2 linked regions of the Allorhodopirellula heiligendammensis genome follow. The protein of the gene in region 1 interacts with the protein of each later gene in a pairwise test. Links are inferred from orthologs where the notes say so. Each region holds a gene or a part of one and is shown in the gene's direction. Other genes may lie near its edges.

Region 1 (7,632 bases):
CCTGTTGTCCCTCGCCCTGTTGTCCCTCTCCTTGTTGGCCTGCTCCCTGTTGGCCTTGCTCCTGTGGTTGGCCGTCTGCCGGTTCCTGCTCATTCTCATTGGTCTGCTCCGCTGCGGCAGTAATTCGCAGCCGGATCGGGTGCGTCTTCGTGACACCTGCAGCGATGGATTCGTCGTTGGGATCAAATCGATTGTCCGTTGCAATGGCAACGACTTCGACTTCGTCGCCGACGTTCAGTCCGCCACCACGTCGGGATCGGCCGCCTGCCGCAATGATGATTCGCGACGGCTGAAAACGATACTCAACGACCTGATTCCCCAGTTTGCCTGCTGGCTGTTTCCACAGACTCGATCGAGCAATCAAGTCGATTCCACGACGGACTTCCAATTCAATTTCGGCTAGTCCATAGTCAACATCGGCGGCGTGAATTTCAAAGTTTTGGAACCCATTCAGGGCCACGTCGACAGGAGATTGTTGTGGAACAACAATGCTAATCTCGGGCGGCAGGTCTTCGACGATCTCGATGGGGTAGACGATCGGGTCCGAATTAGTTTGACCTGCGTCGTCCCACACACGCAGCCGATAGTCTTGTAGAGGGATTGCTGAACCGCCGCGCAGCCTCAGTGGGAAACTAAATTCGACGCCGGTTCCATCGGTAGCGAGCTGCATTTCGCGGACCCCCGCAGTCGCTTGGATTTCTCGACCAACCTTGCGTGGATTGAACTCGATGACCGCCCGACGGATCGGGCGATTCACGTTGGCGGCTAACCTGACGCGTGTACCGTCGACGCCGCGAATCGCTCCGACGTGGCTGGTGCGACGCGATTTTCCGGTATAAGCAGGTGGTTCGTAAACGATTTCCCGAATCTGCACGACGGGAGTATCACGGATGGAAATCTGAAACGGGCCAGCCTCAGCGTCCCCTGCGACAATCCGATATCGCCGGGTGCCGCGTGCATGATGCGAGATCGGAACGCTCGCTAGGAATCGATCGGAGACATCGACCGTGTCACTCGGCAGTAAACGAACTTGCGTCCGACTAGATTCTTCGCTTGCTACCGGGCTTGCGTCCGACAGATCGGCCGGAGATGCATTGGATTCCCACACAAAGTACACAGGCTCGTCGTCGTGAAGATTGACGACTGTGGCGGCAATTTCGATGTTTCGCCCGGCCAGACTCTCGGCATTTCCGGGCACCACATCGCTGATCACCACTCGCTTGGGAGCCTCCAGGGATGCCAGCGGAAGAGCCAAACGGGCTACCGATTGGACCGAATTTTTAGGGGATGCCGAAGCGTAGATCGCGACGGCAGCGAATAGGGCAATGGTCACTGCCCACCAGGTGGCCAGCCCGGTCGCCTCGCGTGGTGGCGCGTCGATGTGGCGCAGTTTCGCGGCAGCGCTACTGCCGACTGACTGCACGACCCGCTGTGCCAATTGCCCTCCTGGATGCGTGGATCGTTGGCGTCGCAGACTGACATAGCTCGATAAGGCATGGCCGAGTTCAGGATGATCGCGTTCCAAAGCACGGGCAGCGTAGTCCTCGCTGATGCGCAGGTGCATGACCGGCCACAGTTGCCAATAAATGTATGCGACCAACGCGATACTCAACGCCATCGCCACCAGTGTGCGACCGACCGGGCCAGGCGAAAAAATCCACTGGTCCATGGCAACCCACAGCAGTCCGATGGCCATCATCGCGATGACGACCGTCAGCACACGGCGCGTCAATTCTGCTCGCCAGAGTGCGGTTTGGGCTGTCTCGATACGCGAGCGCACAAACATCTCCGTCGCGTCTTGCGACGTTGCGGGTGAGCGACCGGGTGAAACGAGGGCCGCCGCTTCGGAGCCGCGGTCAGGGCCCGGGCGTTTGATCGCGGTGGTGGCGGTAGATGTCGATTCGGACAAATCGCTTCTCAGACGTGGGGATTTGGTTAGTGCAGCAGCGACAACCGCAGGTCAATGCGGCGATCCGGCTGCGGGCGAGGTTTGCAAATTGACTTACCTTCATTCTACCGCCATCGCCGACTGCTGCGCTTTCTCCAGGGTCACGATTTCCCAGATTTTAACGCGGCGCCGTGGTTTTTGACGTTTGGCTGCGCATTCGCGGCAAAGCGAATCAAACGAAAATGGTTGCGAATCGTTGTCATCCACCCGCCTCCGCCTCGATCAATCGAGTAGAATCTCCGTAGCCGACCACGGATAGACCAGCTCGCATTCGCTTGGTAGGGTGAGGCTACTTGCCCTTACGAAATCACCGGTGCAAGATAGGAGCCTGCGGAAATCTTACGAATGGGTGATCATTGCCCATTAAAGATTGTCAATCGGTGCGGTCGATGGGGTTTTCTCTCCGCGGGACCCAAATTCTTTTCACTTCTCCTTCTGCTGTAAAAGAGCACCTATGAGATACGCTTTTCGGCTTGCCGAACTTCTCGGCCACACCCCTGACCGCCGCAAGCGGCCAGGAACGATCAAAGCGATTGTCGAGCATACCGGGCTCGACCGACATCAAGTTGCGTCGCTGCTTAAGAACGAAGCAAAATACATCCCTCTGGACGCGCTCTCGCGTTTATGTGACTACCTCATCGATCAGGGACACGCCACTGCTGACGAGCTGCCAGGTGCCCTGTTTGCAATCAACGCGGAGAACTTCTGGGAATTGTTGGCGCGGCGCAGCGATATCGAGATTGTCGTCGGTGTTCGGCAAGGCGAGGGCGAAGCATCACCGGAGAACGCGATGGTCGTCGCCAGCGATTCGGTGCTGGTCGGTGAGTTGCTCAATGGGATCTCGACACTCGGCGGCGTCGCGAAACACCTCGGCGACAAATCCTCGCCGGATGCATCGACCCGGGCGGCCGACGTCCCGAGCCCCGATCGAATCCAGCAGTCATTGGTGTGGAGCCCTGGACAGGTTTCCTTGGAAGATGCTCGCGAGCGAGCCAGCGAAGTCTATGACGGATTCCAAAATGGCGCGGGCGATCGCGGTATTATCTGCATCGGCAGTGTGAAGAGCAATCCAACCGTGGAACTGTTGTTCTCTGAAGCGTTCGGCTGCACGCCATTTGTCACTGAAGACGACGTCGATGACGTGTCCGCACGCTCCTGTCCGTTCTTTTTGCGATACCGCGACAACGACCCGAAGCCGGATGGGGCCTCCGCTGGGATGCGATTGAGCAAGAACGAAGACGCTCCCAACCCCGGCTTCTACTACGAGAAAGACGACGGCACGTGGGAATATGCTGGCGGAAACGGTAAGGATGTCGCGTTGGTATTCTATCTATTCCGCGAGGCCCTCGGTCGACTTGACATGGTCCTCAGCGGTTTTTCTGGCCGTGCGACCCGATTGTTGGCAAAAACTTTGGCCATCCGCGGCGAAGAGTTTTGGCCACCGGTATACGAAGAGAGCGGGATCCAGGTCGGTGCGTACTTGGTACAGTATGAAGACGCCGAGGGCAAACCTGACCGAGCTGATCTGCTGCACAATACGGGCGGAGCGGCAAAGATCATGCCGCTGCCCCGCGAGGCCATCGCTCGCCGATTCGCCCGACGTTAAGAAGGGGTTCAGCGCGCAGAGGAGGCCGCGTCCAACGTGAAGCTCGTGCCCCCGCTCTGTCTGAACCCAAGTCCTGTCTGATAAGTACCCTGAATCCAACTTTCTCCTAAACTTCTGCTGTAATGTTTGATTGCGTTGCCCTCGTCGGCGCCACCGGCGCCGTCGGTCGAATTGTCCTTGATCAGCTGCACGCACGGAACTTTCCGATGCGGCGGTTGCGGTTGCTGGCCTCAGCGCGCAGTGCGGGTACGAAGGTGCGGTTCGGGGACGAGGAAATCACAGTGGAGTTGCTCGAACCGTCTGCATTTGAAGGCGTGGATCTGGTCATCGCCAGCACGCCGGACGAAGTATCGGCGGAGTTCGCGCCGTGGGCTGTCAAAGCGGGAGCGATCGTTGTCGACGAGAGTGGTTATTGGCGGATGGACCCCCAGGTTCCGCTCGTGATCCCTGAAGTCAACCCGCAGGCCGTCGATAACCATCACGGCATCATTGCGAGTCCGAACTGCAGTACCACGCAGATGGTTGTTGCCCTGGCGCCGCTGCATGCGGCTGTCGGAATCCGCCGCGTCGTGGTGAGCACGTACCAAGCGACCAGTGGCGCGGGACTGGCGGGGAACGTGGAATTGAACGCGAGCGTTGAAGCATCACTCAGAGGCGAAACGCACACACCATCGACGTTCCAGCACCCCATTGGATTCAATTTGATCCCTCAGATCGGTTCCCAAAAATATCTTGGGTACACCAGCGAGGAGATGAAAATGGTATACGAAACTCGCAAGATCCTCGGTGACGAATCAATTGCCGTTTGTCCCACCGCAGTGCGTGTGCCTGTCGCGACGGGTCATAGTGAATCAATCTTGGTTGAGACACGACAACCACTCACCGTCGAGCAAGCTCGAGAGCTATGGGAAGCCGCTGAAGGCGTCACAGTGGTTGACGATCTCGACAATCAAATCTATCCGATGCCGCGTGACTGTGACGGGCGAGATGATGTTTTCGTGGGACGCATTCGCCAAGACATCAGCTCTGAGTCAGGCATCGCGTTCTGGTGTGTGAGTGATAATTTGCGGAAGGGTGCCGCCACCAACGCGGTTCAAATCGGTGAGCTCCTCGCCCGGAAAGTGGTAGCAACCTCCTAACGAAGGCGTGTAGAATGCAGAGCCTGGGCCGGGGGCGGTGAGACGCCGGGCTACATCTTCACCCGGTCTAGCGAGTCTCGGCTCAAGTAGTCGATCGCCCGACTCGACTTTCCTAATGGTCAAACTCCGTCAGAAATGCGATGAAGCAAGTTGTTACCGTCGTCGCACCGCACCTTGCTGAGAAGGTTCTCAACGCGCTGCAACGCGCCCCCTTGGAGGGCCTCTCCGTTCACGAAGTGAAAGGATATGGACGGCAAAAGAGTTATCTCGACCAGTATCAGGATACGGAGTACTCCCAGGTTTTTTTACCCAAGGTTGAAATCACTCTCTGGGTCGACGATGCTCGCCTAGACGGTGTTATCGAGAAGATTTTGGAAGTCACTCGAACCGGCCGAATCGGCGACGGAAAAATCATGGTGCTGCCCGTCGACAGTTTGCTTTAAGAATCCAATTTCATGGCGGCTGATTCATCGCAACTGACCGGCGAACAGGAGATTGCCTGCCAATCGTGCGGAGCCGTGTTGCATGTCAGCGCGAACGTGCGATCGACGACGTGCCCGTACTGCGCCTCACCGTCGATTATCCACCGGCCGCCGGGCGTCAATCGTCCTGAACCCACTTTTTTAGTCGCGTTTACCGTCAATCACGATCACGCATCGGCGGCCGTTCGAAAATGGATTTCGCGAAGCAGCATCTTTGCACGCTCCGATTTCAAACGCGCCGTGCCCAAGCTGACTCATGGCGTCTATTTGCCGGCCTATTTGTATGGCGCGGTGACACAGACGGAGTATTCCGCTCGGATCGGTGAGAACTATACCGAAACAGAAACTTACACAACGACCGATTCAAACGGACGTACCGTCACGCGGACGCGAACGGTAACCAAGACAGAATACCGGTCCCTTCAAGGGCGCCACCAGTGCTACGTTGTCGACGTCCTCGTCACCGCCTCCAGCGGAGTCAGTAACGCTGCGCTCGAAGCGATCGAACCGTATGATCTGCGTTCTCTGCGCGCCTACGCAGACTCGTTTATCTCGGGTTGGCTGGCAGAGGAGCCCTCACGCAGCAAACAGGAATGTCTGCAGTTCGCACACAACGAGACTCTCGCCCTGGTCAACCGAAAACTATCTGAGTTCATGCCGGGCGATAGCTCGTCCATTACCCAGTCGAATACAAACGTATCCAATGAGGTGATCGACCTCGTGTTGCTGCCGGTATGGTCATATGCACTGCGTTACGCCGATGATCGTCCGCCGATTCAGATCCTCGTTAATGGGCAAACGGGCCGGGTGGGCGGTACCGTTCCGGTTTCAACCACGAAGATTGCCCTGACTGTGCTGGCGGTCGTGATTGTTTGTCTGCTTCTATTTGCCTTGATCTCGATGACGCAATGACGCACGCACAGCCACCATCGGAGCCCGTCCACGAGCGATGCTGCTCACGCTGCGACTCACCACTGGAGTCCGGCGACCTCCGCTGCGCGATCTGCGGTGCAGCTGCTCCTCGTGCCGACGACACCGTGCGAGCTGAGGTTGCGACGACGATGCTGCGTTGCCGAGGCTGCGGCGCGGCGATCACATACGATCCGGACCTCCAAGCTCCTGCGTGCTCGTTCTGCGGGGATGTGCTCGAAGTGCAAACGATCACCGATCCAGTCGAGCAGACCGAGCTCTATCTGCCGATGACCGTCACCATGGACCAAGCTCGAGCGACCCTGCGAAGCTGGCTGGGTACGCGTGGGTGGTTCACTCCATCGGATCTGATGGCGGCGTCCCATTTAACGGAAATCAAACCGCTATGGTGGGTTGCGTGGATCTTTGACGCGGAGGCCTTCGTCAGTTGGACCGCTGATTCCAATGCGGGAGCGGGGCGTTCCGCATGGGCTCCTCACGCGGGCCAGAACAATATTCGCTTTGAGAGCATTCTTGTTTCCGGTTCACGCGGTTTGTCCGATGCGGAGGCTGCCGCCATCACGCCTGGAATGCAGATCGCAACCGGCGCAGACACTCCCCACGGTGGCGGCGACCATCCGCTGTTGGAACGCTTCGACATTCCCCGCAGCCAAGCCCGGCAACAGGTCGCTGGGGTGATCCACTCCTCAGCGGCTCAGCAAATTAAGCAGCACTACATCCCGGGCACGCGTTTTCGCAACGTTCACGTCAGCATCGTACTCAGACGCTTGATCACGCGGCGGTACTCGCTGCCAGCCTATGTGCTCGCCTATCGATATCGCAACCAACTGTACCGCGTTGTCATTTGCGGCCAAGACACCCAGTATGTTATTGGGACTTCACCTTTTTCCTACGCAAAACTGTTTCTTGTGATCGTTGGGGTTGCGTTAGCAGTTCTAATTTTGATGGGACTGATGTCCCTAGGTTCTTGATTTTGGGAATGTCACATGAAGTTGTTTCTCGCTCTGCTGTTTGCGGCGATGGCTGCCCCGTTGTGCCACGGCGCACCTCCTGACCGCGTTGTGATTCATTTGCTCGATCCACGCGGCGAATTCGCTGGTGAGGAGACGATGCCGACTCAGTGGCAGAACAGAGAGGCTGACGTGATCGGCAGACGCGTCCTCAACATTGCAGAAGCGAAACGCTTGCGGGCGCTGCTGCGTCAGGAGCTGGCGGACGATGACAACGTGCCGTTTTGTGGACACAGCCCCGCATATGCAGTGAGCATTACCCCGCCGGGTAAGAAGACGACCACGGTCACACTGTGCGGTACCTGTGGGACGTGGGCGAAAGCTGGAGAGCTACGATCACTGCATGGCCGAGCGGCCCTTGAGTATCTCGATCAGTTGCTCCCTCTGCCTGACGTCTTCCGTCCAGCCGACGGCCACTTGCCTGAAATTTTGGCGCCGTTTGGCGAACGCGATTCACGCTCATTTGCGGATCTCGATTGAACGCTTGCCGATAGTGTGAAGCGGAACAGGTGAGCGG
Region 2 (5,085 bases), 2.0 Mb from region 1 along the record:
TTGCCCTTGTTCTCGGGCTTGAGCAGGCTGGCGATTGTGCCTTCGGGAAGTGCTGCGAATGCCTCATCGGTGGGAGCGAAGACTGTGAATGGTCCTTCGCCTTGAAGCGTTTCGACGAGGCCGGCAGCTTTTACCGCAGCCACTAACGTGGAGAAGTTTTTGCTCCCCGCAGCAGTGGCAACGATATCTTTATCAGCAGGCATCAGTACACTATCGATGACGTGGATCACACCGTTGCTCGTTACGATATCGGCTTTCACGACCTTCGACTTGTTGATCATGACGCCGGAGTCGCTCGCCTTGATCACGAGCGGTTGACCTTCGACCGTCTTGGCACTGTTCAGCTTCGCAGCATCGGCCGCCATTACTTTGCCGGAGACGACGTGGTAGGTCAGGATGTTTTGCAGTTTCTTGCGATTCTCAGGTTTGAGCAAGGCTTCGACTGTTCCTGATGGCAGCTTGGCGAACGCAGCGTCAGTAGGCGCGAATACAGTGAAGGGCCCATCGCTCTTGAGCGTGTCGACCAAGCCAGCGGCCTCGACGGCAGCGACGAGTGTCTTGAACTGACCGGCGGCGACGGCAGTGTCGACAATGTCGTCCGTTGTGTCAGCAGGGGCTGCGACGAGGGTGGTTGCCTTTTGGTGGGCGGCAGCGGCAGCGAGTGGACACTGCTCACCGGCCGACAGGCTGGAAGTGGAAAACATGGCTACGAGGCAGATTAACTTTTTCATCGTGGGGTCTCAGTTGGGGAGGATTCGGTTTGACCGCGTCGACTCGGAGTCGCGGTCTCTGCAGTGTTAGTAGGGCTCCCAAACGGGATGACCACTCCAATCAGAATCTTTCACGCAGGAATTTTTCGGAACACGCACGGGAGCCAACCCCGTCGTGGATCACGTGGCGAATCAACCTCTCGATCACGAGCGACATCGATTTCACCAATGCCGTCACACTCCAGCGATACAATCGCCACATCCAGCGGTTACTGACGTTCGTGCCAGACGGCGATGTTCGCTCGCTTGCCGGGGTGTGTGAATCGACGTGATGCGGTTGCGATTGGCTCCCGATCTGCAGGTTCTTATCAAATCCGCGCCCATGCTTCATAATCAGCTGCACCGAATGCCTCCCATCTACAGATTATTGTCGACGCCATGACCCTTTCGATCATCCATTACCCTCACCCGACACTGCAGCATCGCAGTCGACCCATTGTACGAGTTGACGCAAAACTTCGCGGCATGGCTGCAGAGATGTTGGAGCTGATGTACGACAACGAAGGCGTCGGGCTGGCGGCCAATCAAGTCGATCTGCCGATTCGGATGTTCGTCGCCAACCCCAGTGGGGAGCGTGGTGAGGGCGAAGAGTGGATCGTCATCAATCCAGTGATCGATCGTCCGAAGGGCAGTGAATCCGGACAGGAGGGGTGCCTCAGCGTTCCGGGCGTGTACGCGCAGGTGAAGCGGCCCAAGACTGTTCGGCTGCAAGGCTACGATCTGCAAGGAAATGAAATTAATGTTGAGCTTGATGGGTTCTTGGCACGCGTTGTCCAGCATGAGGTTGATCATCTCGACGGGGTGATGTTCTTTGATCGAATTGGGATCGAAGCAAAACGTGACATTGAACACGCGCTCGCTGAGTTTGAGACGACGTTTGAGTCGCTCCGAAATACCGGCAGCATTCCCGACGACGCCGAACTCGCACGTCGACTCGCAGAGTGGGAAAAAGCTTACACATGAATTCCGTAAAACGCCGCATTATCTTGATGGGCACGGGCCCCTTCGCTGTCCCTTCCTTCGAAGCGATCCGCGCTGCGGGACATGAGGTACCGCTTGTCATCACTCGCCCCCGCCCACCCGTCAAGAGTCGCCGCGGCCCGCCGCCGGCCCCAGTTCACGATTGGGCGGTTGCCCATGGACTTCCGCTCGAGTCCCCCGACAGTATCAATGAGGACGCTGTGGTGCAGCGGCTTGCCGAGCTTGAGGCGGATCTCATGGTGGTGTGTGACTACGGACAGATACTCCGGCCCGCTGCGTTGGCAACGACACGGTGGGGAGGCATTAACCTGCACGGTTCACTGTTGCCAGCCTACCGAGGTGCAGCTCCGGTGCAGCGAGCGGTGCTCAGTGGAGACTTGGAAACCGGCGTGAGTGTGATTCACATGACCCCACGGCTCGATGGCGGACCCATTCTTGCCACCCGCCGAACCCCAATTGGGACAACCGAGACCTCGGGCGAGCTCGAAGAACGCCTCTCGGCGATCGGTGTGCAAGCCACGATCGAAGCGATCGAGCTGCTCGACCAATCGCTAGTCGGTCATGACCCTGCAGAGCCGCTGCCGACATTGGGGGCTGTCCAAGATCCAGCACGCGTGTCCAAGGCACCCCGGCTCCATAAGGCGGAAGCTGAGATTGACTGGTCCCGCTCCGCTCGCCATATCGACTGTCTCGTTCGCGGGATGCAACCCTGGCCAATCGCGTACACCTTTGCCGAGACGAAACCTGGCAAACCACCCGTGCGGCTGGCCATCGTTCGGGTCACCGCTCGGCCCGATGCGGCGGCTGATGACGCCCAGATCGGACATCTGCTCGTTAGCGACACGAAAGATGAGATGGCGATTGGCTGCGGTGATGGACGCATCATCGTCGAGCGATTGCAACCGGCCGGAAAAAAAGAGATGGACGCGGCGGAATTCATTCGAGGACATCGCTTGCAAGCCGGCTTTCGATTTGGAATGGCTACCCCGACCGAAAATACGAGCCCCCAGGTATGAACCGACGAACAACCGATGTGCGATTATTCTGCGTGAGCCTGAGCGTGCGAGCTAGCGTCGTATCTGATCGTCCACCGCATGGCGACGCTCACAACCGCGCGAGATGTCTTGGTGCGTCATGGGGGACTCCAACGTTAAATAGCTTTTCCCCGCTCATGCAGGCCGGATTCGCCTTGTTGCTCGGGATCGTCTGCAGCGTCTGCGGACCCGTTCATCATGCGTACGCCGCCGATCCCGTTCCCACCATCGACGCGACCACCCTGCATCACAAGGTGCTCTGTGGCTACCAAGGCTGGTTCCGCTGCCCCGATGACCCGAGCGGTCGGGGCTGGGTTCACTGGAGTCGTGACCGGAAACAGATCACACCGCAGTCGCTGACAATTGAAATGTGGCCGGACATGCGCGAGTACACCTCGGGCGAGAAGTATCCGGCACCCGGTTTCACCTACCCCGACGGTCGTCCGGCGGAACTGTTCAGTTCGGCAAACCCGCTCACCGTCGATCGGCATTTCGATTGGATGCGTCAATACGAAATTGATGGTGCGCTGGTGCAACGATTTGTTTCCGGCACCGGACACCCTGACTCCACACGTGTACTCCGTCATGCCGCTGCAGCGGCGCAGGAGACGGGACGCGTCTTTGCCGTCGAGTATGACATGAGCGGTGTGCCCGAAGATCAATTGTTGACGCGGATCACCACGGACTGGAAAGCTCTCGTGGATGAAATGAAGATCACCGAAAACCCTCAGTACCTACACCATGAGGGGCTGCCTGTGCTGGGGGTTTGGGGATTTTTCCCTGAGCGATTTAGCAGCGAAACGGCTCATGCTCTGATCGACTTTTTCAAAGCGGAGGGGCCCTACCAAGTCACGCTGATCGGCGGTTGCAACTGGCCGTGGCGTAACGAGTCGGACCCCCAGTGGGCACGGGCGCTTCGCCGCTTTGATGTCCTCAGTCCGTGGAACGTGGGGCATGTGCACCGGGAAGCCGGCAAGCTCTATGCTGACACGGGACGTTGGGCAGGGGACCGTGAGGAAGCCCAGCGGCATGGGATGGGCTACATGCCTGTTGTGTTCCCCGGGTTCAGTTGGGATAATCTCAAACATCAACCCGCCGGCACTACGGACATTCCTCGGCTCGGTGGCGAGTTCTACTGGCGGCAATTCGAAACTGCGGGCGAACTCCAGATCGAGATGGTGAAAGTCGCGATGTTCGACGAAGTTGACGAGGCGACCGCCATTTTCAAAGTCAGCGACACGCCGCCGACGCAAGCTCATTTTCTCGGGCTGGAAGGTCTCCCGTCGGACACTTATCTACGGTTGACTGGTAAAGGCAGCCGATTGATCCGAGGCGAATGATCACTTGAATGATTCCTCAGGCGACTCGATCGAATGCGCGGACGCAGCCTCGCAATGTGTCGCAACGGATCCATTGAAGCAGTTGAGCATCGCATGTGTGATTCACTCGCTCGATGGTGGTGGTGCCGAACGAGTGATGGCGGGATTGTCAGGACGACTCGCTGCGCGGCAGCACCGTGTTGACTTGATCACGCTCGATGACGGGGCGCGGCGTCGTCACCAACTCAGTGATGCGGTGCGATGGATTCCGCTCGATGTGATGTCGACGGATAAACGCAAGATCGGCTGGGTAGAGCGTGTCACGAGCCTGCGCCGCCAAATCATCCAGGGCGAGTATGACGTCGTGTTATCGTTCTGCGACTCAACCAACGTATTGGTTCTCACGGCGACCCGGGGGCTGCGCCGATGCCCGCGTGTGGTCGTCAGTGAACGCAGCGACCCGGCTCATCAATCGCTCGGGCGAGTGCGTGAATGGCTGCGTGATCGGTTGTATCCCCGCGCCGATGCCGTGGTCTGTTTGAGCGACGAGGTAGCCGCAACATTGCATCGCCGCATGAATATTCACCCCGTCGTGATTCCATCGGCAGTTGAACTTCCGCCCCCAGAATATACGCAATTACGAGCGGCAAGCCATGCGCCCACTGCCGTACGTTTGATTGCCATCGGTCGACTGGAGCCCGAGAAGGGATTTCAGCGATTGCTACAGGCACTCGCTGGAATTACGCAAGACGGCGAGGCACCAGCGTGGACACTGCGGATCCTCGGCGACGGGAGCGAGTTAACAGCACTCGAAGCGATCGCACGCGATGGGAAGATCGCAGACCGCGTCGAATTTAGCGGCTGGGTCGATTCCGTGTGGCCACACTTAGCAGAGGCTGATGTGTTTGTGCTGCCGAGTTTATACGAAGGCTTCCCATCGGCGATGCTTGAGGCGATGGCGGGCGGTCTCGCCGTGGTCGC

The links. Proteins that work in one complex are often made in the same cells at the same time.
Region 2: the proteins of Poly21_RS08230 (region 1) and def interact in binary tests that used the Escherichia coli proteins (3 or more experiments, as listed by UniProt). The link is inferred for Allorhodopirellula heiligendammensis from one-to-one orthologs.

The regions. Positions count from the first base shown.
Region 1 is NZ_SJPU01000001.1:2,168,435-2,176,066, forward strand. The notes cover bases 2,815-5,684. They hold Poly21_RS08230 (aspartate-semialdehyde dehydrogenase), read left to right. Parts: upstream 2,815-3,676; coding sequence 3,677-4,693; downstream 4,694-5,684. Other genes in these bases: Poly21_RS08225 (helix-turn-helix domain-containing protein), read left to right, coding at 2,815-3,554; Poly21_RS08235 (P-II family nitrogen regulator), read left to right, coding at 4,834-5,136; Poly21_RS08240 (TFIIB-type zinc ribbon-containing protein), read left to right, coding at 5,149-5,684. In the rest of the region: Poly21_RS08220 (circumsporozoite protein-membrane associated protein), read right to left, coding at 1-1,909; more of Poly21_RS08225, read left to right, coding at 2,403-2,814; more of Poly21_RS08240, read left to right, coding at 5,685-6,087; Poly21_RS08245 (hypothetical protein), read left to right, coding at 6,084-7,076; Poly21_RS08250 (hypothetical protein), read left to right, coding at 7,092-7,595.
Region 2 is NZ_SJPU01000001.1:130,729-135,813, reverse strand. What follows is about bases 1-2,940. They hold def (peptide deformylase), read left to right. Parts: upstream 1-1,148; coding sequence 1,149-1,733; downstream 1,734-2,940. Other genes in these bases: Poly21_RS00540 (glycoside hydrolase family 99 protein), read left to right, coding at 2,764-2,940; fmt (methionyl-tRNA formyltransferase), read left to right, coding at 1,730-2,767; Poly21_RS00555 (fasciclin domain-containing protein), read right to left, coding at 1-731. Outside these bases: more of Poly21_RS00540, read left to right, coding at 2,941-4,125; Poly21_RS00535 (glycosyltransferase), read left to right, coding at 4,130-5,085. UniProt on the Escherichia coli protein: Removes the formyl group from the N-terminal Met of newly synthesized proteins. Requires at least a dipeptide for an efficient rate of reaction. N-terminal L-methionine is a prerequisite for activity but the enzyme has broad specificity at other positions.